4 regions of the Oceanobacillus sp. AG genome follow, and region 2 is predicted to be linked to each of the others. Evidence: riboswitches for the same ligand, from Rfam matches in the RefSeq annotation. Region 2 holds a riboswitch; each other region holds the start of a gene.
The links. Region 2 has a riboswitch for S-adenosylmethionine ahead of GN217_RS10805 (methionine biosynthesis PLP-dependent protein). Riboswitches for the same ligand answer to the same signal wherever they lie in the genome.
Positions count from the first base shown of each region.

Region 1: another riboswitch for S-adenosylmethionine. It lies ahead of GN217_RS09910 (5-methyltetrahydropteroyltriglutamate--homocysteine S-methyltransferase); the one in region 2 lies ahead of GN217_RS10805 (methionine biosynthesis PLP-dependent protein).
Region 3: another riboswitch for S-adenosylmethionine. It lies ahead of GN217_RS12735 (cyclase family protein); the one in region 2 lies ahead of GN217_RS10805 (methionine biosynthesis PLP-dependent protein).
Region 4: another riboswitch for S-adenosylmethionine. It lies ahead of GN217_RS06255 (methionine ABC transporter ATP-binding protein); the one in region 2 lies ahead of GN217_RS10805 (methionine biosynthesis PLP-dependent protein).

Region 1 covers NZ_WOWT01000016.1:17,504-23,639, forward strand. Annotated here, with positions in the region: gene GN217_RS09900 (PLP-dependent cysteine synthase family protein) at 1-594, opposite strand, end outside; gene GN217_RS09905 (class I SAM-dependent DNA methyltransferase) at 629-1,285, opposite strand; gene GN217_RS09910 (5-methyltetrahydropteroyltriglutamate--homocysteine S-methyltransferase) at 1,709-2,806, opposite strand; SAM riboswitch class I at 2,984-3,087, opposite strand; gene GN217_RS09915 (MDR family MFS transporter) at 3,150-4,613, opposite strand; gene GN217_RS09920 (hypothetical protein) at 5,067-5,339, opposite strand; gene panC (pantoate--beta-alanine ligase) at 5,609-6,136, opposite strand, start outside.
Region 2 covers NZ_WOWT01000018.1:11,999-18,134, reverse strand. Annotated here, with positions in the region: gene GN217_RS10810 (bifunctional metallophosphatase/5'-nucleotidase) at 1-814, opposite strand, end outside; SAM riboswitch class I at 992-1,103, shown strand; gene GN217_RS10805 (methionine biosynthesis PLP-dependent protein) at 1,180-2,310, shown strand; gene GN217_RS10800 (YqhV family protein) at 2,763-3,038, shown strand; gene GN217_RS10795 (ATP-binding cassette domain-containing protein) at 3,009-3,809, opposite strand; gene ssuC (aliphatic sulfonate ABC transporter permease SsuC) at 3,835-4,599, opposite strand; gene GN217_RS10785 (aliphatic sulfonate ABC transporter substrate-binding protein) at 4,620-5,567, opposite strand; gene GN217_RS10780 (DUF3231 family protein) at 5,755-6,136, shown strand, end outside.
Region 3 covers NZ_WOWT01000023.1:6,979-13,114, reverse strand. Annotated here, with positions in the region: gene GN217_RS12755 (response regulator transcription factor) at 1-262, opposite strand, end outside; gene GN217_RS12750 (thioredoxin family protein) at 419-658, shown strand; gene GN217_RS12745 (LysR family transcriptional regulator) at 832-1,749, opposite strand; gene GN217_RS12740 (hypothetical protein) at 2,048-2,488, shown strand; SAM riboswitch class I at 2,586-2,689, shown strand; gene GN217_RS12735 (cyclase family protein) at 2,765-3,517, shown strand; gene GN217_RS12730 (ABC transporter ATP-binding protein) at 3,801-4,721, shown strand; gene GN217_RS12725 (ABC transporter permease) at 4,714-5,664, shown strand; gene GN217_RS12720 (S66 family peptidase) at 5,717-6,136, opposite strand, start outside.
Region 4 covers NZ_WOWT01000009.1:132,559-138,694, reverse strand. Annotated here, with positions in the region: gene GN217_RS06275 (hypothetical protein) at 1-884, opposite strand, end outside; gene GN217_RS06270 (DUF421 domain-containing protein) at 1,120-1,803, shown strand; gene GN217_RS18685 (YuzK family famiily protein) at 1,851-1,991, opposite strand; gene GN217_RS06265 (MetQ/NlpA family ABC transporter substrate-binding protein) at 2,219-3,094, opposite strand; gene GN217_RS06260 (methionine ABC transporter permease) at 3,112-3,768, opposite strand; gene GN217_RS06255 (methionine ABC transporter ATP-binding protein) at 3,761-4,789, opposite strand; SAM riboswitch class I at 4,877-4,978, opposite strand; gene GN217_RS06250 (thioredoxin family protein) at 5,031-5,351, opposite strand; gene GN217_RS06245 (toprim domain-containing protein) at 5,364-5,720, opposite strand; gene gcvH (glycine cleavage system protein GcvH) at 5,840-6,136, opposite strand, start outside.

The DNA of each region.
Region 1 (6,136 bases), on a different contig from region 2:
CTTTACTTGTGGCTGCTTTTCTTTTAGATAACGTGCCACGCCAGTAAACGTCCCACCCGAACCGGCACCAGCAATAAAAATATCAACTCTTCCATCTAAGTCAGCTATAATTTCCGGCCCAAGTGTATCATAATAGGTGTTTGGATTATCTTCATTATAAAATTGATTAGGAATATAGGCGCCCGGACGAACGCTTGCAAGTTGTTGCGCCTTTTCTATTGCATAGGCCATCCCAAACTCTGTCGGTGTATTGATTACTTCAGCGCCTAATGCCCGCATAAGGGCCTGTTTCTCCTGACTAAATTTTTCAGGAGTAACGAAAATAGCATGTAATTGATAATGGATTGCAGCAAGTGCCAAGCCAATCCCCGTATTACCCGCGGTCGGCTCAATCACGGTGTCTCCCTTTTGTAATTCCCCTTTTTCGATAGCTTTTTGAATGAGATAAAATCCGAGCCGATCCTTGATGCTCCCACCAATATTCTGGAACTCCAATTTCGCAAACAGCCTTACATCTTTTGGTAAATCATATGCAGTGATTTCAAACATTGGCGTGTTCCCAACCAACTGGCTGAGGTTTTGTATGATATTCATTCTTTCCACCACCTGCCTCATATGGACATTTTTCTTATGCGAGCTTTGCTTCTCTATTCAATTGCGCTTCCATAATCCATACATAATCATTGATTTGTTCAAAACTTGTTGTAAACCCATACTGATGAAGTATCTGTTCCATCTTAGGGATGGTCGTGTAATATTCCGTATTCAAATCCTCTGCTAATCGATGATAACCCTTCTTTTTCGCCTGTAGATAGGCTTCATTTTTCTTTTTATCATTCTCGAAGATCGTATCACCGAAGATAATTTTCCCTTGCGTGTCTAATATATTTGTGTAGAGTTTAATCGCTTGCTCCTTTTCCTTATCCGTCAAGTGATGAAATGCATAGCTACTCACAATTGCGTCTACCTTTTTATTTTGTCTGGGAAAGGATAGAAAATTGCCTTTCATAATTTTCGTGTTAGGAAGTTTTTGCTGGGCAATTTTCCGCATATTGTCTGAAGGCTCAATCCCAACCACTTCTAACCCTTTTTCCATAAGCTTTTTTGTTAAATTACCTGTTCCTACGCCAAACTCAATGACAAAACCATGCACACGATCACTAATCTTCTGAAGAATTATTTCATAATTTCTGAATACTTCTCGATATTCCATATCAGCCCCCTGAACCGTATCATCGTAACTCGCTGCCCACTCGTCAAATAAACGATTAAACTGCTCTCCCAATCCAACCACACCATTCATATAAATTTACTTGGTATTATGATATTAACAAAGTATAATAATTGTTACAACTCTTACGATTAAAATCCAAACGTAATGTCCACCAATAAAAAAAGCAAACTTCCAGCAGCTACATACTGCTCGAAATTTGCTTTTTTGACCTTTTTCATTCACTATTAAATAATTCTTAAAGTGAAACTTCATTCAGTAGGGGTTTCCTCCCCTTGTTCCTTCCCTCCCCACTGAATGTTAGTTGAACAGAATCAGGGATTTACGGACTGTATATCCCCCCACCTTCACATGTTGGGCTTCCCCGTTTAGAAGTGGGGGTATTACAGACCGTTAATGTGTATAAAACACGAGAGTCTTCTGCTTGTTAAATAACAGGTGTACCGTCCAAATGCTTAAGATTATCTCATTTTGGTATCACCAAATTTCCTTTGATAACTCAACGATAAAGCGTAATTTCTCCCATTGCTGTTCTTCCGTTAACTTATTTCCGTGATGGGTTGATGAAAATCCGCATTGTGGGCTTAAGCAAATTTGCTCCTTGGGAATGTATTGTGTCGCTTCTTTTATTCGATCTTTAAGCTTTTCCTTATCTTCCAGTTCACCTGACTTCGAAGTAACTAATCCAAGGACCACTTGTGGCCCACCCTTAGGAATATGGGCTAAAGCTTTGAAATCCCCAGAACGTTCGTCATCATATTCCAGGAAAAATCCATCCACTTTTTCCTTCGCGAGTAAGGTTGGTGCAATCAAATCATAACTACCACTGAACATGTATGCAGACTGGTAATTTCCACGGCATAAGTGCGTTGTGACAGTTAAATCCGCTGGTTTACCATCCAACACTCCATTGATTACGCGGAGGGCCAAGTCGATGTATTGCTCTCTCGAGTAGCCATCTTCAGGGAATTCCTTCTCAGGAGAAGAGAGTCCTGCAATGTATACGTCATCCAATTGCAAGTAACGGACACCTGCATCGTAAAACGCTTGAATCGCATCACGGTATGCTTGAATAACATCTTTCGCATAATCTTCAATATCAGAATAAACCGTTTCATCCATCATGCCGGGGTGGAATAGCTGATTCGGACTTGGAATCGTTTGTTTTGCGACTGCACGACCATCAACAATTTTATTAAAGACCTTAAAGTCCTCAATAAATGGATGGTTCGGATTGAATGACACTTTTCCGTTGTTGCGAATTGTGTACTTTTCTGTTTCTATCCCTTTAAATCGATAACCATGCTCTGGAACATAGCCCTCTATGCCATTTAAATGCTCAAGGAAATCAGTGTGCCAGAATCTACGGCGGAATTCTCCATCCGTTACAACCTCTAAGCCAACTTCAATCTGCTTATCAACAATTCGGGTAATCTCTTCTGTTTCAATCGCATATAATTCATCCGCTGACTTCTTTTCGGCCTGAAAATCTGCTCTTGCTTGCTTAATGCTTTCGGGTCTTAATAAACTTCCAACATGATCTGCTCGAAATGGCGCTTTCGTAAGTGTCGTCATTGTATTTCCCCTTTTCATTATATATTTTGATTAGAAGACTCTGTCTTCACCAAGCTTTTACGGCGAATGCTCTAGTTGCATTTATGCGGGAAGAAAGGATTTCTACTTTCATATCTGCAAAAATAAGAAAATCCCCTTCTTGAAAATAAGAAGAGGATTCTAGTATCGTGTCTACTCTTCTTATCTTCAAGCATATGACGCTACTGGAATTAGCACAGTACATATTCATGTCTGTTGCTGAAGCTTCACAGGGCCAGTCCCTCCACTTCTCTTGATAAGAAAATTTGCTTTATTAAGTTATTAGCTATACTCTACATAGCTTTTAGATAATTGTCAACCTTTTTTAAACATTTTCTTCAACCGGCCGAGCGCGGTAGACAACGAAGGATAGAATTACTGCGATGATCGTAATGATAAAGATAATAAAGTAGACATGCTCCACTGCAACAACCATCGCTTGCGTTATTGATTGTTGAGACGCAGGATCCGCAACACCTGCGAGATAACTGGCCTGTTTCGAATTTAAAATACTGATAAATACCGAAACTCCAATTGCCCCGCTCAACGGCTGCAGCGTGGACATCACAGCCGTACCGTGCGGATATAATCGCTTCGGCAGCTGATTCAGCCCATTTGTTTCAGCCGGCATCATCGTTGCAGATACGCTAAGCATAATGAGCATGAAGCCAACGATAATAACCCAAGGCGGAGTATCAGCTGTCATTTGACTGAACATAAACATCGTCCCAGCAAGCACAATTGTCGCAGGTATCATCATCACCCGCGGGCCAACTTTATCAAATAACGCACCCATAAATGGGCTCATAATCCCGTTTAAAATACTTCCTGGCAAGAGCAACATCCCAGCCACGGCTGGCGCGAGAGCCATTGGTCCTTGCATGAACACTGGTAAGATGAGTTCTGAGGCAAACATTGTCATGACAATAATAATGAACATGATTACTGCATGCGTGAACATCGGCAATTTGAACACGCGCAAGTCCATTATCGGCTCTTCCAGTTTAAATTGTCTGAGGGCAAAAAGGATGATTCCAATTACCCCGACAATAATTGCCGTTAAAACATCACGTGATAAAAACCCTGCTTCACTTTCTCCAACCGAGCTGAATCCGTAAATCGTTGCACCAAAACCTATTGTTGAAAAGACAATGGAAATCCAATCGATCTTCGGCTTCGTTACTTCCGACACATTCACCAAGTATTTCAGGGCAAACAGGATTGAAAATATAGCGAATGGGAGAACAGTAATAAATAAGAATCTCCAACCCAAGTAATCAACAATAACTCCCGAAAGTGTTGGTCCGATTGCAGGTGCGAACATAATAACTAACCCAACAATTCCCATGATTTTTCCTCTTTTATGCGGAGGATACACAAGTAAAAAGACATTAAATATAATCGGCATTAACATTCCAGTACCAACTGCTTGAATCAAACGGCCAGCAAGCAATACGGAGAACGTCGGTGCGATTGCCGCAATCGCTGTACCAATTGTAAAGACCGTCATCGTTCCAATGAATAGCTGCCTTGTCGTAAACCATTGCATAAATAACGGAGAAACTGGAATCACGATTCCCATCATTAACATAAAACCTGTTGCAACCCACTGTACAGTTGGTAACGTAATACCGAACTCTGCCATTAATGTCGTAAGCGCAATATTTAGGAGTGTTTCATTCAATATCGCGAAAAACGCTCCAATAATCAAAGCCGCCATAAGCGGCAACGTTTTGACATTCGGATCTTCTGATAAAAATTCATATGTTTTTTCTTTTGTTTTGCTCATTATTTTACCTCTAATTTCTTTTTAAAATATAGTATATCTATGCATTTCACTCACTTTTTACCATCAAAAAAATAATAAAGTTTGCAAAAAACTTCCTCCTTCAATTGTTTGTTCAAAATAAAAAATCACAAGCAGCTGCCTGTGGTCAAAAGTAGGGGTACTCCTTAAAAACATTGGGGGGTCTCATTCACTAAAACTAAAAAGGAAAGACAGAACAGAGCCGCCTTTCCACCACCTGAATTGAATTATCCGTAGAGTTCATTGTATGGTATATAACTTTTTTCATAATTTGACATTATGATTATGAATAAAGGACAGACGTATCCCAATCACTCTGCAACGCAAATCAGAGGCTTTGACCATATTCAATTATCGGTTCAAAGTTAGGATGTTGTCTCATTTTCTCAATAATACTCCCTCTTATTAAAAATCTTCTTCATTATAAGCGGTCATTCAGAATGTGTCAAGATACATTTCCTGCACTTTTTCAAGGTCACCCGCAAGTAGGCTTATTTCTTCCCGATTCAATCGGATAGGCAATTGGTCATATAGCGTAATGACATGGCCTTCTGCATCATCTTGATGTTTTTTCAGATAATGATAAAGACTTTTTAACTGTTTTTCATTTATCGTTGTTTGTGTCGTGAAGTGTTTTACTTTTTGTATAGAAAACTCATTCGCATTGCCGTCAAATTCTCCAGATATAATCTCTCCTGACAGTAACATATCATCACCTCAGAGTCCTTTAGTTAAGCTATTATTAATACTAGCTTAACCAAAGGATTTGATTGTTATTAACTCAACACACCTGGAAATAAAAAAGTAAATTCGTAATTACTTTTATTCAGCGTACGTGCAGCTTTCTCCTTGGGGTTCGCAGTCCCGTTACTCTCGATTTACGTATTAATTAACTGTTGAGCTGGTTAAAAAAGGGCATAACGATTAATCATCTATACGTTATGTCCTTTCTTTTATTGTACATTTTCAATTTAAGTCTATAACTTACGAACACTAAAATTATCAATCAGTCTTGTTTTTCCAATATGCACCGCTATAGCAACTAAAACTCCCGGTCTAATAGTTGAAATTGGCTGCAGCGTCTCCCCATCAACTACCTTCACATATTCAATTTTAGCCTTTGGTTCTGTTTTGAGATGCGTTTCCATTGCAGCAATCAATTTCTCTGCATTTGTTTCCCCTTCTTTTACCAAGCTTTCGCCAAGGGAAATAGTATCACTTACAATCAATGCTGCCCCTCTATCTTCAGGAGAAAGATATGTATTACGAGAACTCTTCGCCAAACCATCTTCTTCACGAACAGTCGGACAATCAATGACCTCAACATTCATACATAAATCCTTTACCATTTGTTTGATGATGGCCAATTGTTGTGCATCCTTCTCTCCGAAATAAGCACGGTCTGGCTGTGTAATATTAAATAACTTGTTGACAACCGTACATACCCCGCGAAAATGACCTTCACGGTTTAATCCACAGAGTTCTTCGGTTAGTACAGACATATC
Region 2 (6,136 bases):
CTTCTTTTTCCAATTCAGTAAGCAGCCCTCTCGTATCTTCATCTTCGGGATAGCTTGATACATCTGTTGTATAAGCCTCTTTATGGATGAGCTCCTTTTTATCATGATCATATGTTAAGATAACTTCGCCAACATACATACAATGCTTGCCAGCAGCAGTGAGAAGACTGTTGTTCACATATTCACCGGTCCGCAACAGATGGTGAGTATGCCCTCCAATAATAACGTCGATATCCGGGAATTTCCGCGCAATCGCTTCATCTTCACTAATTCCTAAATGGGATAGAAGAATGATAATATCCGCTTCTTTCTTTAAAGAGGCCAGCTGTTTTTCCAACTCTTCAAAGGGGGAAGTTAGGTACCAGCCGAGTAGCCCGTAAAAAGCATTGAACGGAGCAGTAAGCCCGATCATTCCGATCCTTAGTCCCGATTCCGTCTGGATAATTCGAGTATCGTGCAGCCATGCAGGTGGATTATGTTCTTTATGCTTCAAGTTCGCACAGACAACTTCAAATTCCGCCCCGTCGTATAAATGATATAAATCATCATGGGATAGTGTAATCCCTTCGTTGTTCCCAAGTGTGATGACATCATAACCGACCTCGTTTAAAAGCTTCACATTCGCCTTTCCCATCGAAGCCTCCGATATTGGATGAACACGGTCCATATGGTCACCAACATCAACTAAATAATGGGCTTCCTCCCGAGCGATACGATTCTTTTTCATATCCTTTAAATAGCCAGCTGTCCGCGGCCACTGGCTGAAATCACTATGCAAATCATTTGTATAATAAAAATAAAGTTTTTCCTTCATAAATATTGCTCCTTAGCCTAAACCGTCCATAATCAAATGGATTCCTATAAGAAACTATATCAGCGATTCTTCCTGATGCAAACTATTTTGCATATTCATTATGTATTCTTTATTTCTCTTGCATTTTCTGAATAGCTGTACTATTATATATTCAATCATTAAAAACTTCATAATTTTTTCTTATCAAGAGAGACGGAGGGATTTGGCCCAATGAAGTCTCAGCAACCAGCTTAAATACGTGAGCCCGGTGCTAATTCCAATTGACGGCCTGCCGTCTTGAAGATAAGAAGAGCGTACTTGTGTAGATACCGGGACCTTCTTCTTATAGAAGGTCTCTTTTTTATTACGAAGAATAGGGTGATAAGATGACAAAACAAAAGATTGAAAGTCGTTTAGTCCAATTAGGAAATCGATCGGATAAAAAAACGGGAGCAGTAAGTACACCGATTTACTTAACTACTGCCTATGAACATCAGGGTCTCGGTGAATCAACCGGATACGATTATAGCAGAACGAAAAATCCGACGCGAGAGATCCTGGAAAAGGGCATTGCCGATTTGGAAAATGGCTATGCAGGATTCGCCTGCAGTTCCGGAATGGCTGCCATTCAACTTGTATTATCCTTGTTTAAATCTGGGGCTTCCTTATTGTTTTCAGCGGATGTGTACGGTGGAACCTATCGTTTATTAAAGCAATATGAGGAAAAATACAATATAAAGGCATGCTATTCCGAGTTCGCATCGGTCGCTGCTGTAGAGGCATTGATTACGGAAAGTACAAAAGCTATCTTCATTGAGACTCCGACGAACCCGCTCATGGAGACAATTGATATCCCAACATATGCCGAACTCGCTAAAGAACATGATTTATTACTCATTGTCGATAACACTTTTTTAACACCTTATTTACAGCAGCCACTAGAGCTCGGTGCCGATATCGTCATTCATAGTGCAACGAAATATATTGGCGGCCATAATGATGTATTGGCGGGATTAGTCGTCGCAAAAGATGAAGATATTTCAGAACTCCTTGCAACGAATCATAATTCTTCTGGGGCAGTGCTTTCCCCTGCCGATTCTTTTTTAATTGTTCGAGGGATGAAGACACTTGGACTGCGCATGAAACGTCATGAGGAGAATGCGAAGAAAATAGTGGAATATTTAAATGTGCACGATGCAGTCGAGAATGTTCTATATCCAGGAGTTGGCGGGATGCTTTCGTTCCGTTTACAGGATGAAGCTTTAATTAATCCATTTTTACAAAATCTGCAGCTGATCACCTTTGCAGAAAGCCTAGGTGGTGTCGAAAGCTTTATTACATATCCGACCACACAGACCCATGCCGATATTCCGCTGGATGAGCGGGAAAGTCGCGGGGTCGATGACCGCCTCTTACGCTTTTCTGTTGGAATTGAGCATATTGATGATCTCATTTTAGATCTTGATACGGTTTTTGAAAAAATCCAGGCAGCTACTGTTTTTGGATTAAATAAATGAAAGTGGGATATAACACTAGAGATAAACCCTACAAATCATAATAACGCTCCCGAAATTTACTAAGTGCGTTTGGAGACTGCATCGGTCGCTGTGTCTCATTAAGATTTCTCCCTCTGCAGCAGTCTCTGCATAGTCGAAGCTGGTAAGAAGGTTTGTTTGAAGTGGTCCTATCTTTATCTGCAGAAAATACCTATCTTTTAAGAGAATCCCCTTAAAAGATAGGTATTTAAATTAATAAAAATTGCTTTTAATGCAGTTTTAATATTATTTTGCAGCGAGTTGTAAGGTCATCGGAAGAATACAGATCTCTTTCATATATAAAGGCATAAACCCCTTCTTTCATCTTTTGCATACATACTTCCCTTTTTAAGCTTGTAATTTTTCATACAGTCCTTTTTTGGACTGGCCGGGCATATATTTAAAAATAAACATATTTTTGCAGGGGGAGTACGATGTTTAGTCTATTGGAAAAGGCTGTTCTGTCTATAGCCTTATTACGGATTTTTTCCGGTTCGATCGAAATATTTGCGGCATTTTTAATGATTAAATTTAATGAGATAGAAAAAACTTTAATCATTAATAGTTCACTCGCTTTTGTCGGCCCCCTTATCCTCCTGCTCACTACTGCAATTGGGATAATCGGGATGTCCACAAAAATATCCTTTAGTAAATTCCTGTGGATTTTTCTTGGCGTTGCTCTAATTATTTACGGAATTAAGAAGGGATAGTGATTTTTCATGAAACGGTTGTGTATATTCTTTTTCTGTTCTTTTATTCATAATTCTTGTAAGGATTTCTTCTACATACATACCAAAGGTCGGGTTTGTTCGTTTTCTTGGCCGTGCCAACGCAATGTTTTGGTTTAACGCTATCCTCCCATCCTCTATTAATATCACCCTGTCCGCTATTGCAACTGCTTCTTCTACATCATGTGTAACAAGAATTGCTGTAAATTTCTTTTCTGTCCATAATGTTTCAATCAGTTCTTGCATTTCTAACCTTGTTAGCGCATCAAGTGCGCCTAGAGGTTCATCTAGTAGAAGTAAATTTGGCTCATGAACCAATGCTCTTGCTAAAGCAACCCGCTGTTTTTGACCACCGGAAAGCATGGAAGGAAAGTCATTTGCTCTATCTTCCAGCCCCACTTGGGTGAGGGATTCTAAAGCTTTCTTTTGCTGATCGCCAGGGAGTCCGATACAGACATTATCAATTACCCGCTTCCACGGAAGCAACCTGCCATCTTGAAACATCATTCGGGCCTTTTTATTTAGACCTTGTAATCGCTCCTCATTCAATTGAATCGAACCAGCCTTGGCATCTTCTAGGCCTGCAACAAGGCGGAGGAATGTACTTTTCCCGCAACCACTTTTCCCTACAATCGCAACAAATTCTCCTGCCTTTATATTTACGTTTACCCCATTTAATACTTCGCGCTTACCATAACTTTTTTCAAGGCTATTGATTTGAACGTTTACGCCATTTCGTTGTAACGATAGCAAATCAACTCCCCCCCTTTAATATTCTTCATGTATTCCATTTTAATAACCTTCCTTCGAGATACCTCGCAATAACATCAGACACCTTCCCAAACACTGCATAAATGAGAATACTTAAGACGATAATATCCATTTGCATAAACTCTCTAGCATTCATAGCCATATAGCCAATCCCCGATTGAGCAGAGATTGTTTCCGCGACGATTAGTGTTAACCACATCACTCCAAGGGAAAATCTAATTCCAACTAAAATGGAAGATAGTGCACCTGGTAAAATGACATGAAAAAATAGTTTGTAGCCTTTTAATCCATAAGACTCACCCATTTCAATTAATCGCTTATCAACCGATTTAATTCCGTGATACGTATTAATATAAACGGGAAACAACACCCCCAAAGCTACGAGAAATATTTTTGATGTTTCCCCTATCCCAAACCAAAAAATCACAAGCGGAATCAAAGCCAAATGCGGGATGTTCCGCAACATTTGAATGGATGTATCAAACAGTAAATCGGAAATGCGAAATACGCCATTTAGTAAACCAAGCATAAAACCGATTGATCCACCGATGATAAAGCCAACTGCTGCTCTTGTTAAGCTAATGGACATATGGTCATACAATTCCCCGTTTCCTAGTAGAAGAATTGCCGCTTCGATGATTTGTGTTGGGGCAGGTATTATTCTTTCTGAAAGAATGCCTGTAATGGACATAAGTTGCCAAACAATGATTAACGAGCATGGAATAAGCCAAGGCAATAGGCTTCTTGTTGATGTTCGCTTATTTCCTTTCATATCAATACCCCCATCTTCCGTTACTCCGTTGTTTCCCTAACCTTTATGGACTTTGGTATAATATCCAGTTGGTAAAAAATGCCTGCAATTTCCTGTTGTTCTTCCATGATCTCTTCTGACAAATCTTCTACACCATACGTTCTCCGTTCAATCATCATGCGAATAGCCGCTTCATCGATTCCCAATATAGGTACTAACATATCAACTAACTCATCAGGATTTTCGTTAGCCCATCTTGATGATGCGGCAACTTCCTCTATAATTATTTCAATGACTTCAGGATACTTCTCCTTAAAGGTTTCGGTAGCTACAAAAAAATCTCTATCTGTTGTTAAACCTTCCCCATCAATAAGAAGTCTGCCATTTGATTCAAGCTCAGTCGATGCCACGTACGGGTCCCATACAACCATTGCATCAATCGTACCTTGTTCAAAAGCAACCCGGGCATCTCCTGGAGTAAGATATGCCGATGTTATATCATCCAACGTGAGACCTGCTGTTTCTAATGCTTTAATTAACAGGTAATGGGAACTTGATCCTTTTGAAAAACCTATTCTTTTCCCTTTTAAATCTTCAAGTTTCGTGATATCAGAATCGTTAGGTACTAAAATACCACTTCCCTTATATTTGGAAAATCCTGCAGCAACATAGGTAAATGAAGTGTCAGCAGCTTGAGCAAAGATAACGGGTGTATTTCCGGTTCTGCCAAAATCGATTGCTTCCGCATTTAACGCCTCAACAAGTAGCGGACCCGCCTGAAACTCCTTCCATTCAACTTTAAACCCTTGTTTTTCCAGACGTTCATCTAACGTACCTAAGGATTTTAATAAAAGCAGGGGACCATTTTTCTGATATCCAATCCGAACGATCTCTTCATCTTGATCCAAACTGGTAATCGTCCCTGTACTGTTGCAGCCTGCAATGACAAGTAAAACGATAAAAAAAGCAAGTAACATCAATTTCCTCACAATAGCTACCATCCTTTATAATTATATTTCTGATGTTAGCCTATGAACAAAAAATATCTAGGTTACTGTCTATTTCAATTCTTCATTACATGTCGCTACGCCTAACAGGGGCTGCCTATTTTGTTCATTTCTTGGATAATATCCGAAGCGAAGAGAGAAACTATACAGGATTAAAAGGAGGGTTAGTATGACTACAAAGAAACAAGATGAACCATTCCATTCAGGTGAGGTGTACCATTTATGGAATTATTTATATCATACGAAGCATCTGCTCGTTACGATGCAAGTGCTTATTAATCATGCAGGAGATCATGATTTAAAAACATATTGCGAAGACTTTGTTGAAAGCTGTCTCATTCAGGAAGAACAGCAAGTCGAAGGGATTTTAAAAGAAGCTGGCATCCGCTTGCCACCGGCACCTCCGGACAGACCTAATGTAGATGTGGAAGATATTCCCGCCGGTGCAAGATTTAATGATGCGGAAATCTTCAACCTTATTCAGAGGGAACTGGTGTCGACGAGGGCTGACAGCAGTTATGTGACAGGAATCGCTTTAAACGAAGACATCC
Region 3 (6,136 bases), on a different contig from region 2:
CCAGTCTATCCTCCACGGCAGTTCGAGCCGAAAGCATAATAATTGGTATATCTGGTGCACTTTTTTTCAGACGCTTGCCAAGAGAAAATCCATCTAATCCAGGCAGCATTACATCTAAAATCGCTAAATCTATCGAAGTCAAATAGCTCTCCATATTTTCCCCAGACTGCAGCCATGTTATTTTATAACCTCTTTCCGTTAAATCTGTTGAGACCCAATGACCTATTTCTTTATCATCTTCAATATATAATATATGAACCATATGCCCCTCCATTTATTATTCATGTTTTTTTATTATCATTTACTCTATTCTTTTATCTTAGCATAGTTAAAACCTATCATTACGATAGAAAATTTCTAATTGTTATAGCTACCTACTTGTTCTAAGCTAAATATAAGAGAAAAAGGAGGTATTCACATGCAGAAAGCAATATTTTATCATGCGGGTTGTCCAGTATGCGTCAATGCGGAAAAAATGGTATTAGATTATCTAGATGATTCGAAAGTAGATTTAGAAATTGTCCATTTCGAGGAAAATCCTTCTAGAATCAATGAAGCAGAAGAGGCTGGAGTAAAATCTGTTCCAGCATTAGTGCTGAACGGACAGACCTATCATATTAATTACGGCGCAAGTATGGAAGATGTTAAAAAAGACTAAAAACCAAAACAACACCCGAACCAATCTCCCTAGGGCGACGGTTCGGGCGTTCTTGTCAGTGGGACAGGGGGTTGGGACAGGGGGTCAGAGCACTTGTCCCACTGTATTTTCATAATTTATAGAAATATAATTGATAAAACAGTTCAGACAACTTAGTGCCTGAACTGCTTTTTTCATGGATTGATGTTAATAGCCTGCTCCTCTACCCCACCTGCTACTGCTTTCGTCACTTCTCCGATAAAGGCTCTGGTTGCTGTACACATGAATTTATCTTTTCGATAGATAATACCAATTTCCCTTTGTGGGGTTGGATTTAGTATTTTCACAACTTTTATATCTTGATTATTTAAATGTTCCAAGTACGGCAGTGGTAAAATGGGGGCTCCCATACCTTTTTCCGTCAGTTGGATAATTGATTCCAATGTTGTCAGCTCAAGTGCCGGATTAATCGTGATCCCGACAGTTCGAGCGTAGCCCTTAATTAACTGCCGAAGTTGATAATTTTCCGGCATAAGTATTAATGGGATATTGGTAATTTGATCAAAGTTTACTGCCGACTTTATCGCAAGTGGATGACCTTTGGGAACAGCAAGTGCCAGTTCCTCTGTATATAATGAAATTTCCTCCAACTCATCATTTCCATTCGGCAGGAACGTAAGACCAAGATCCAGTTTATTTTCCAGTATGCTTCTTTCAATCTCTTCTGTCCGCAATCCATGGACAGACAGTTTGATATTCGGATAAAGAGCTTTGAAGCGAACTAGTGCAGGAGGAAGTAGGTAATTCATACAAGTAAGCAAGGATCCGATTGTAAGCCTTCCTCTTTCCAATCCATTCAGTTCTCCAATTGCCGCTTGTGCTTGTTCCAATTCATAGAAAATCTGCTTACAATGCTTATATAAAATCTCTCCGGCCTCCGTTAATGCAGTCTTTTTCCCTATCCGGTCAAAGAGCGGAATTCCTACCTCGCCTTCTAAAACTTTGATTTGCTGGCTTAATGTCGGCTGGGCAATGTTCAATTTCTCAGCAGCCCTCGTAAAATGCAGTTCTTCACATACAGTCATGAAATATTCCAGCTGTCTTAATTCCATTAAATCCCTCCTCCATCTTTATTATGGTCTAAACATCCATATACCGAACAACCTCAATAACTTTTCCATTATTTCCATTAAATCATAACCAACACACCCTGTATAGAAATCGGGACAAGTGCTCTGACCCCCGTGTCCCACTGGGACATGGGGTCAGAGCACTTGTCCCACTCCAGCACTTTTAACCTAAGTTCTCATAAACTATTGTGGGCTAATTTTATAAAAAGGAGTGGTTCCAGTGAGTAGAATCAATTTCAAATCATTTACCGGCCGCGTCACAAGTGTAGATGACTTTCCGATGTATCCGCCTAATGATAATTTCGGTTGTTACAAGTTTATATCTGTTCAGAATGATGCCGGTGCTGTCGTAAACTTCGTTGCAGGACCAGATACGTTCTTTCTATATCAGGAAAAAATCAAAGTCGGAGATCAGATCACCGGTTATTATGATGGGGATGCAGCCACAATTTTAATTTATCCACCGCAATACCGGGCATTAGTTATCGTGAAGGAAAATCCATATAGCCAAGTAAAGGTAAGTTATTTTAATGAGCAATTAATCAGCAGTGACGGCTCTTTGCAGCTAAATATCGGTCCTGATACACAGATGCAATTAACAAACGGGCAAGACTTCAAACAAAACCCTGCTAGGAGAAATTTAATTGTTGTTTATGGTGCAGCAACAAAGAGTATTCCAGCCCAAACAACCCCTTATGAAATAATTATTTTTTGCCGGTAAACTGGGACAGATGCTCTGACCCCCTGTCCCCGAATTAAGTGTTGACTTTCTTCTGGTTTCGGTATATTCTATTATTTAACTAATTTCTTAATATTTTTTCTTATCCAGAGAGGTGGAGGGACTGGCCCTTTGAGACCTCGGCAACAGGCTTTTGGAGTACTGTGCCAATTCCAGGAGCATGCATTTGCTCGAAGATAAGAAGAGCCGGCAGATATGCTACCTAACCCTCTTCTTATTTCAAGAAGAGGGTTTTTTATAATTTTAGGGGGGATGAAATTGACGACAATACAAGCAGCAATAGAATTACAAAAAGCAATCTCACTACTGAAAGAAAAAGAATGGGTTGATTTGACTCACACTTTCGGCCCTGATTCACCGCATTTTGCAGCATTTGATGACGCCGCATTCAAGACACTTTACAACCATGACGATGGGTTCTTTGCCCAACAGTTCTCTTTTGCCGGACAATACGGTACTCATATCGATGCTCCAGTTCATTTCGTAAGACATCAGCGCTACCTTGATGAACTTAAATTAAAAGAACTTGTCTTACCGCTCATAGTCATTGATAAATCAAGGGAAGCAGCACATAACCATGACTTCACCTTGACGAAAGGAGATATCCTCAAGTTCGAAGCAGTCCACGGTGAAATTGAAGCAGGCACATTTGTCGCCTTACGTACCGATTGGAGCAAGCGTTGGCCAGATAAAGAGCGTTTTGAGAATAAGGATGAAGACGGTAATCCACATCTTCCCGGCTGGGGAATTGACGCTCTCGAATTCCTATTTGAAGAAAGAAAAATCAAAGCAGTCGGCCACGAAACCTTTGACACCGACTCCGCTATCGACGCTGCAAAAAACGGCAGACTCATCGGAGAATATTACGTACTAGAGCAAGACACCTATCAGATCGAACTGCTAACCAATCTGGATAAAGTTCCAACAAAAGGTGCCATCATTTTCAATATCGTTCCAAAGCCTGAAAAAGCAAGTGGATTTCCTGTACGATCGTTCGCAATACTACCCTAAATTAAATCTCTCACAACTGAAGTCACGAGTATTCTTGGTTTATTCGTAAAGTGAAACTTCATTCAGTGAGGTAGCACAGAAGCAAAAAAAGTATGGGGTAATATAAAAGCATAGCTCCCCTTAAATCAAAGGCGGAAGTGCCCTTACAGTAAAAGATGATCGGCTAGAAAAACATTTCTGCCGATCATCTTTTTGAATATATTATTACCAAAATCAGTAAAAATGAAACTTTCCCACCCCTTTTTCCGTACCACCTAGAGAACACGATAGAGGAGGGAATAGAATGACCGAAATTGCAATGCAATTGACGAATGTCCGAAAACGTATCGGCAATAAAGAAATCATTAAAGGCCTTTCCTTTACCATTAATAGAGGGGAAGTATTCGGCTTCATTGGACCAAATGGTGCCGGGAAAACAACGACAATCCGTATGATGGTAGGGTTAATGAAACTCACAGAAGGCGACGTACATATTCTCGGCAAAAGTATTAAAACAGAATTTAAAGAAGCAATCCGTGAAGTTGGCGGAATCGTTGAAAATCCAGAGCTCTACCCCTTTTTAACAGGCGCACAAAACTTAAAACAATATGCAAGGATGATTCCAGGGATTACGCAGGAAAGAATTGATGAGACGGTTAAACTTGTCGGTCTGGAAAAAGTAATGAATGAAAAAGTTGGCCGATACTCACTTGGGATGCGACAACGAATAGGAATCGCCCAAGCTTTATTACATAAGCCATCCGTTCTCATACTCGACGAACCGACGAATGGACTAGACCCTGCCGGCATTCGAGAAATCAGACAATATATCCGGAAACTTGCAACCGAACATAATGTTGCAGTTATCATTTCCAGCCACCTATTGTCCGAAATCGAGTTAATGTGCGACCGGATCGGCATTATTAAAAATGGCGAACTTGTGGCGATTCAAGCTGTGAAAGAAAATACACCAGCAGGCGAACAACAACTGCTGCAAGTGGAAATGGAAGCAACACCACTTGAAAAAGCCCTTGAAGTCGTCAATCGTAAAACACCTGCTGCCCAAACAAACGGTAAAATCACGTTCCAAACCGAGAAGGAGAATATCCCGCTACTCATTTCCGATTTGGTGAAAGAAAATATTCTCATTTATGAAGTGCAAGTCACCAAATCAACTCTCGAAGATAAATTCTTTGATCTGATTGGAGAGAATATCATTGACTAATTTTCTAAATCTCATACAAAATGAAGTGATTAAAATCTACCGTTTGAAATCGACTTGGGCAATGTATGTCATACTGGCATTAATCATTATTGGGGTCGGCCTGTTGGCAAAAACTTATGGGGACTTTATGACATATGAAGAAGATACGTGGAGAGAGACGCTGGAAACAGAGAATGCCGAATACATGAAAGATACGGAAGAATTTCCCGATATGGAGTCCTTTAATTCAACGTTCATTGAAATCAATAATTATTATTTAGAACATGATATTATGCCTGAAAGTTACGGTGCGTGGCAATTTGTAATGGAAAATGAGATGCTGCTTTCCCTTGTCAGTCTCTTTACCATCATCGTTGCTGCCGGTATTCTTGCTAACGAATTCCGCTGGGGAACGATTAAGCTGCTTCTCATCCGACCAATTTCACGGACGAAAATCTTAATATCAAAATATAGCGCCGTATTAATATTTTCATTTATAACGTTTTTATTCGTGCTCCTCTTCTCATGGATTATCGGAGGAATTTTCATCGGCTTTGACGGGATGAATCCTCATATCGTTCTTGAAAAAGGCGATGGAGTGGAATATGTTCCGGTTATTGGGGAGATTATAACCGATTACGGCTTCAGTCTCGTGAACTTGCTTATGATGGCGACATTCGCCTTTATGATCTCTTCCATTTTCAGAAACAGCGCGCTAGCAATTGGACTCGCAATTTTCCTCATGCTAGCTGGAAACCAGATTGTATTCTTCTTCATAGAACGGGACTGGGCGAAATACATTCTATTTGCAAATACAGACCTATCCCAGTACTTTAACGGGAACACACCAGTGATAGAAGAAATGACACTCGGTTTTTCCGTTACCGTACTAGTTGTCTATTATATTATTTTCGCTGCGATTACCTGGATCTTCTTTGCGAAGCGGGATGTTGCAGGTCACTAACGAATTAAAAGGTTCCGCCAATGAGCGGAACCTTTTATTGTATATCCCAGTTTCATTTAAAATGCTGTACAATCTTTCCTTTTCCATCAGCTACTTCAACTTCCGCATACGCTCCATTTATAAATGTGATCTGGGGTGGAACATGCCCACAGTCCACATCATAGATAATTGGAACTTGAAGTTCTTCATATAAATCATTATAAACATCTTCAACTGTATAGTTATCTACTGGATCGTTCGCTGGACTTCTGCCAAACATAATTCCTGCACATTCTTTAAACCAACCTGCAAGCTTCATCTGCACAAGCGTTCTCCGTAAGTCCGTAGTTGCTAATTCACAGTTTTCCATAACCCAAATAATCGGCTCTCCCTTTGTAAACTGTTTACGAAAACGAGCAATATCCCCATATTCTGTCCCAATCAGATGTCTGATTACATCAATACAACCACCTAGAAGACGCCCTTCCATTTT
Region 4 (6,136 bases), on a different contig from region 2:
AATATAAGATCTTCCATATTCGGTTCGATACCGCTTATGAAGGAGTCAACCATTTCTCTTTGAGCAAATGCGGTAATCGTGGCTGTACCATCATCTTTATCCGTCGTATAACTAATTTTTTTATCTTTTAATTTCTTATATTTCAGTTGACCAAAGATAAATCCTTCCAATCTATAATTTAATAGACGTGGAAAAATATCTTCTTCTCCATATCCGCCAATTACAAATCCAGTACTCCCTACGCTGAAATAGTCCTTCCGAACAGCTTCAAAAGCTAATTTGTAAAACTGCTCTGTCAGTTCTGCCGGAACATCATATTTAATCAGTTCATCGATTATTTCAATAACTACCGAACCAAAGCGTTCTTTAAAAGCATTTTCTTCCATCTCTATAAAATTATTTTCTTCTTTTTGATAGGATTTAATTAGTTGACGAGTAGCTTCCCCAAGCCAGTTGGTAACCCGCTCGGACGAGACCCCCTCCTCCATATGCTCTTTTCTTGCCATTCGTTCTTCCACTTCTTTGACTATCCGTTTTAGATTATCGGAAAAAATACGATACACAATAATTTCTTCGACATATTTATCTCTGAACTGTTCATCTTCATCCAAAAAGCAAAAGAAATCATGGAGATAATCTTTTACATTCGGAAACTTTTTTGTCCCGAGATTATTCCGGTACGCTTTGATAATGACTTCCCAAGGAACTTCCATAAAGGACCCAGCCCCATATATCATGATTCCAATTGAATGTTCTTTCGATAATGAAAATAATTTATTGGCCGTATTATATACTTTTTGTACACCTTCTCTACCGCTTGTTATTGCACTGTCTGCAGCCATTGCGATTCCTTGTTTATTCAGTACTGCCACTTCAGCCGTCATTTTCGAATGCTCCTTTATTGGTTATTTGTAAATCCCTGATTCTATTCAACTAACATTCAGTGGGGAGGTAAGAAACGGTAAGGATCCCCACTGAATGAAGTTTCACTTTATATGTATTCCTTACCCGTGTCACCCAAGTGGAAAACGGAAGCAGCGATATATTCAACTTAGTAGATTAGTTCGTTCAATAAAGGGTATTACAATTAAAAAAATAAAGCAGAGGTGAATAACAAGTATGGCGACATCGATGACAATAAAAATAATCTGTGGTTTACTCGCATTACTGATTGTAGTCCGTTTGTTAGGAAAGAAAGAACTATCTCAAATTACTCCATTTGATTTTGTATATATCCTTGTACTCGGAGGCTTGCTCGAAGAATCGGTTTATGATGACAAAGTCACTGTTTGGCAAGTATTGGCAGCCATTGCCTTATGGTCCCTTCTCATTTACAGTATTGAAAAGATCGTTCAGAAATTCGATATAACAAGGCAAGCAGTAAAAGGAGAACCTACCGTCATTATCCATGATGGTGAACTCGATATAAAAGCTTTGAAAAAGAATAAGCTTGAATCGGAACAGTTGCGTACAATGCTAAGGCAACAAGGCATTTTCTCAATTAATGAAGTGAAATATGGAATACTCGAGCCAAGCGGACAGCTGAGTGTGTTAGAGTATGAACGATCCGTACCAGTCACAGCAGAAATGCTTTCCATCCAACCAAAAGAAGCAGCCCTTAGCTATCTAGTGATTGATGAAGGGAAAATAGTAGGAACAATACTAGAAAAAATCGGAAAAAGTGAAACATGGCTAAAGTCAGAACTTGCGAAGTTAGGCTATACCGAAATCAGTAAAATCTATTACGCGGAATGGTCTAAAAATGACGGCTTTACAATTCGCGGTATGATGAATGAGGTATGAGCTAAAAAGAACAGAAGACAGACCAAGTAGGCCCGTCTTCTGTTCTTTTAGTATCCAAGCTGATTGTCAATTTCAGCGATGATTTGTTTTGATTCCTGATATTCCCGTTCGCGTTTCCGCTCTACTTTCATTCGGTTTGCTAAATTCGATTCGTATTCGGCAATGCTCATTTTATGATATTCGTTCATTGCCTTCTCCATTTCTTGCGTATAATACTCATTATTAACCGAATTAATAATAAACCACTCCTTTGTTTTCTACATTAAAAGGTTAACACAATAACGCTACCCTGCTCAAAGGAGAAATAAACGTATAGGGTGGAGTATTTAACTGGAAATGAACGATGCTGTAATATAAAGAAAGGAAGCATAAACATTTAAGCTTATGCTTCCTTTTACTACCGATTTCACAAATTTTAATTGCTTCCGCCAACCGGAACAACTGCCCCATCATAATTTTCTAAGATGAAGTTTTGGATTTCTTCCGATTGTAAAACATCAACTAATGTTTGGAACGCAGGATTGTCTTTGTCCTTACTGCGGACGGCGATGACGTTTACATACTCTGAATTCTCGTCTTCAATGAATAACGCATCTTCTAGCGGATTCAGGCCTGCATCGATGGCATAGTTTGTGTTGATTGCAACTAATGCATCCGGCTCCGACTCGTACATTTCTGGTAATAACAATGGATCCACATCTGGTGAGAATGTTAGATTCAATGGATTGTCTACAATATCATCAATTGTTGCCGTAGATTTCTCTACACTCTCATCCAATGTAATCAAGTCTTGTTGCTCAAATAATGAAAGAATACGTCCATGGTCAGGAATGGAACGGCTGATGATAATCTCTTGACCATCCTCAATCTCATCAAGTGATGTGATATTCTTCGAGTAAACACCCATCGGTTCAATATGGATTCCATCAATATAATCTAAATCATACCCTGTGTCATCAATTGTTTGATCGAGGAACGGAATATGCTGGAAGAAGTTCGCATCGAGCGTACCCGATTCCAAGTCCTCATTCGGTAATACATAATCTTGATACATCTCGATTGTTATATTGATTCCTTCCTCTTCAAGCAACGGCTTAGCTTCTTCTAAAATTTCGGCATGGGGTGTACTTGATGCGCCAATAACGATATCAACCGGTTCTGTGGCTTCTTCTCCAGCGGTGTTATCTGTATCATCTGCACCATTTGCGGTATCTTCTTTTTCTCCACTTGTACCACATGCAGCCAGCAACAGAATGAATGATAGTAGAATTAATCCTAGAAACTTTCTCATCTTTATTCCTCTCCTTTTTATCTTTTATCTATTTTATTGGTAATGAAATCTCCAATAAATTGAATAATAAATACAATGATCAAAATTATTATCGTACAAATAAACACAAGATCAAAGTTCCGGCGCTGGAAACCATAGAAATAAGCATAATCTCCAAGACCGCCTGCCCCAATTATTCCTGCCATCGCGGTATAGCCGATAAGTGCAATAGCTGTAACGGTCAGCCCTGATACGAGAGCTGGTAAGGATTCAGGTATCAATACTTTAAATATAATCGTACTCGTCTTCGCACCGATTGATTTTGCAGCTTCAATGACACCTTTATCAACTTCCCGGAACGCAATCTCCACAAGCCGAGCGTAAAATGGCGCGCTGCCGATAATTAGCGCTGGTAGCGCAGCACTTGGTCCTCGAATCGTCCCAATAAGGAAATTTGTAAATGGAAATAATAACAGAATCAATATTATAAACGGAATCGAACGGAATACGTTGACAACAGATGCGGTTATTGCATTAATGACTTTATTTTCCCAAATACCGCCTCTTGCTGTAAGAAATAGTAATAATCCAAGAAGTATTCCGATGACCAAGGTGCCTAATAGCGAAATATTTGTCATATAAAAAGTTTCATTAGTCGCTGTTAACAGCTCGTCCATATTCACATTTTCAAACATTTAGGATGACCTCCAATTCCACGGAGGTTTTCGTTTGAACATAGAGAATAGCACGGTCAATTTCCGCATCCTCACCAGTAATTTGAACAAACAATGTTCCGTAACTTCCGGTCTTCGTATTCGTAATCTTGCCTTGGATAATATTGATATCGATGGCAAACTGTTTCGCAAGCTGACTGATTAAAGCTTTGTTTGCTGATTCTCCGATAAATTGCAGTTTGATGAGCTTTCCTTCTGGATTATCTTGCAGCATACTTGGGATCGCATCCTCTTCCTCTGCATTTCCCATCACCTGGCTAACAAATTTCTTTGTTATTTGTTGTTTCGGATGAAGGAAAACATCGAGGACATCTCCCATTTCCACTACTTTTCCCTCTTCCATAACAGCAACCCGGTGGCAAATTTTCCGGATGACCTGCATTTCGTGGGTAATCAGAATAATTGTGAGTCCCATCTTTTCATTGATGTCAACGAGTAGATCCAAAATAGATGTTGTCGTTTCCGGGTCAAGAGCAGATGTCGCTTCATCACAAAGTAATAGTTTCGGTTTGTTCGCCAGTGATCTAGCAATACCGACACGCTGTTTTTGTCCACCACTTAATTCAGATGGATAAGCATCTTCCCGACCAGTTAAACCGACCAAGTCGATCAATTCTTGAACCCGCTGTTTACGCTCCGTTTTGCTCACTCCAGCAATTTCAAGCGGGAATGCAATGTTCTCTGCCACAGTCCGCGACCATAGTAAATTAAAATGTTGAAACACCATTCCAATATCTTGGCGTGCAATGCGGAGATCATTTTTCTTCAAACGTGTTATGTCTTTATCACCTATTGTTACTGATCCACCTGATGGCTCCTCCAACCGATTGAGCAAGCGGATGAAGGTACTTTTACCAGCACCACTATAACCAATAACGCCAAATATTTCTCCTTCTTTTATATCCAGATCCAAATCATCAACTGCAATGATTTGCCTTTCTTTTGTAACGTATTGCTTCCTTAAACCTTTAATGGAAATCAACGTACTATCTCCTTCCAAATAAATCAAAAAAGCGTCTTTCTATTCGAGAACAGAAAGACGCTTTTACCTATAGTTGCATTTCTTGTTCTCTTATCTATCAAGATATTAGCAGGAATTGGCACCTTTCAAACGACTTTGAAGGTTGCCGCGGTTTCACAGGGCCAGTCCCTCCACCGCTCTCGATAAGAGCATACCTATTCAATTAACATAAAGAAATCATAGCATGAGTTGAGTTATGCTGTCAATAGCTTTCCCCAGCGAAGAGCTCAGGCTTATATTCGAAAAGATAACGATAAATATTACCGGTAGAATAGAAAGTATACACTTTCTCCTTTACTTCATTATTCTCCTTAATTAATAAACAAGGCACGTTCTCTATTTTATGTTCGTGTAAGAAAGCTTCTTCAAAATTGGCATTCATTTCATAAAATATTTCTTCGCCATGAATGTCTTCAATTTTTTCAAGTATCGTCCTAGCGATATGGCATGTGCCACAAAATGGCGAATAAATATATAATAAGTAAGAATCTTTCTTTAGCTGTTTTGATATTACTTTCTGCATAGACTCACCTGACTAATATAAAAATGTTGGTCGTACTGAAAAATGTTTTGCAACGAGTAAGGAGGCAAGGATTTTATAAGGGGTAGTTGCGACTTCACGGTAATCCCTGCTAATATAAATATGGTCGGCATGAGGGAGTTCCCGTGCCAGTTGTTTTCGTAGTTTCAAGCCATTTTTATCTTCATCGACAAAGATGTAGACATCATTTTCATCTAAGTTATATGTTTCTAACAGCTCATCAAACCAATGGACGCTTAGTGAGCCGTTTGTACAAATAATCGTGACTTCTTCGCTTAGAATTTCTTCTATCTTACGTTTATCTGTCAACCCCTCCACAATAATAACTTTTTCGGTTTCGTGCGCTATCATACCCTGCCACTCCTTATCCGATCAAATCATCCACCTATTATAGCATATGAAAGAAAGGAGGCTGACTATACTGTTTTATTGTATAGTTAGTCCCCCTCCTTTTTTGTCTTGCTTTAGTATTATTCTTCTATGATTGCTTTGTATTCTTCAGCTGTCAGTAAATTATCCCATTCGCTTGCGTCCTCTAGTTCTACAACGATCATCCAAGCCTGTTCATATGGAGATTCGTTGACAAGTTCTGGGCTGTCTTCCAATTCTTCATTGATTTCAACTATTGTCCCTTTGACTGGTGCATATAGCTCGGAAACTGTTTTTACCGATTCTACACTGCCAAATGAATCGTCCGCTTCGACTGTGTCGCCCTCTTCCGGAAGTTCGACAAACACGATATCTCCAAGTTCATCTTGAGCGAAATC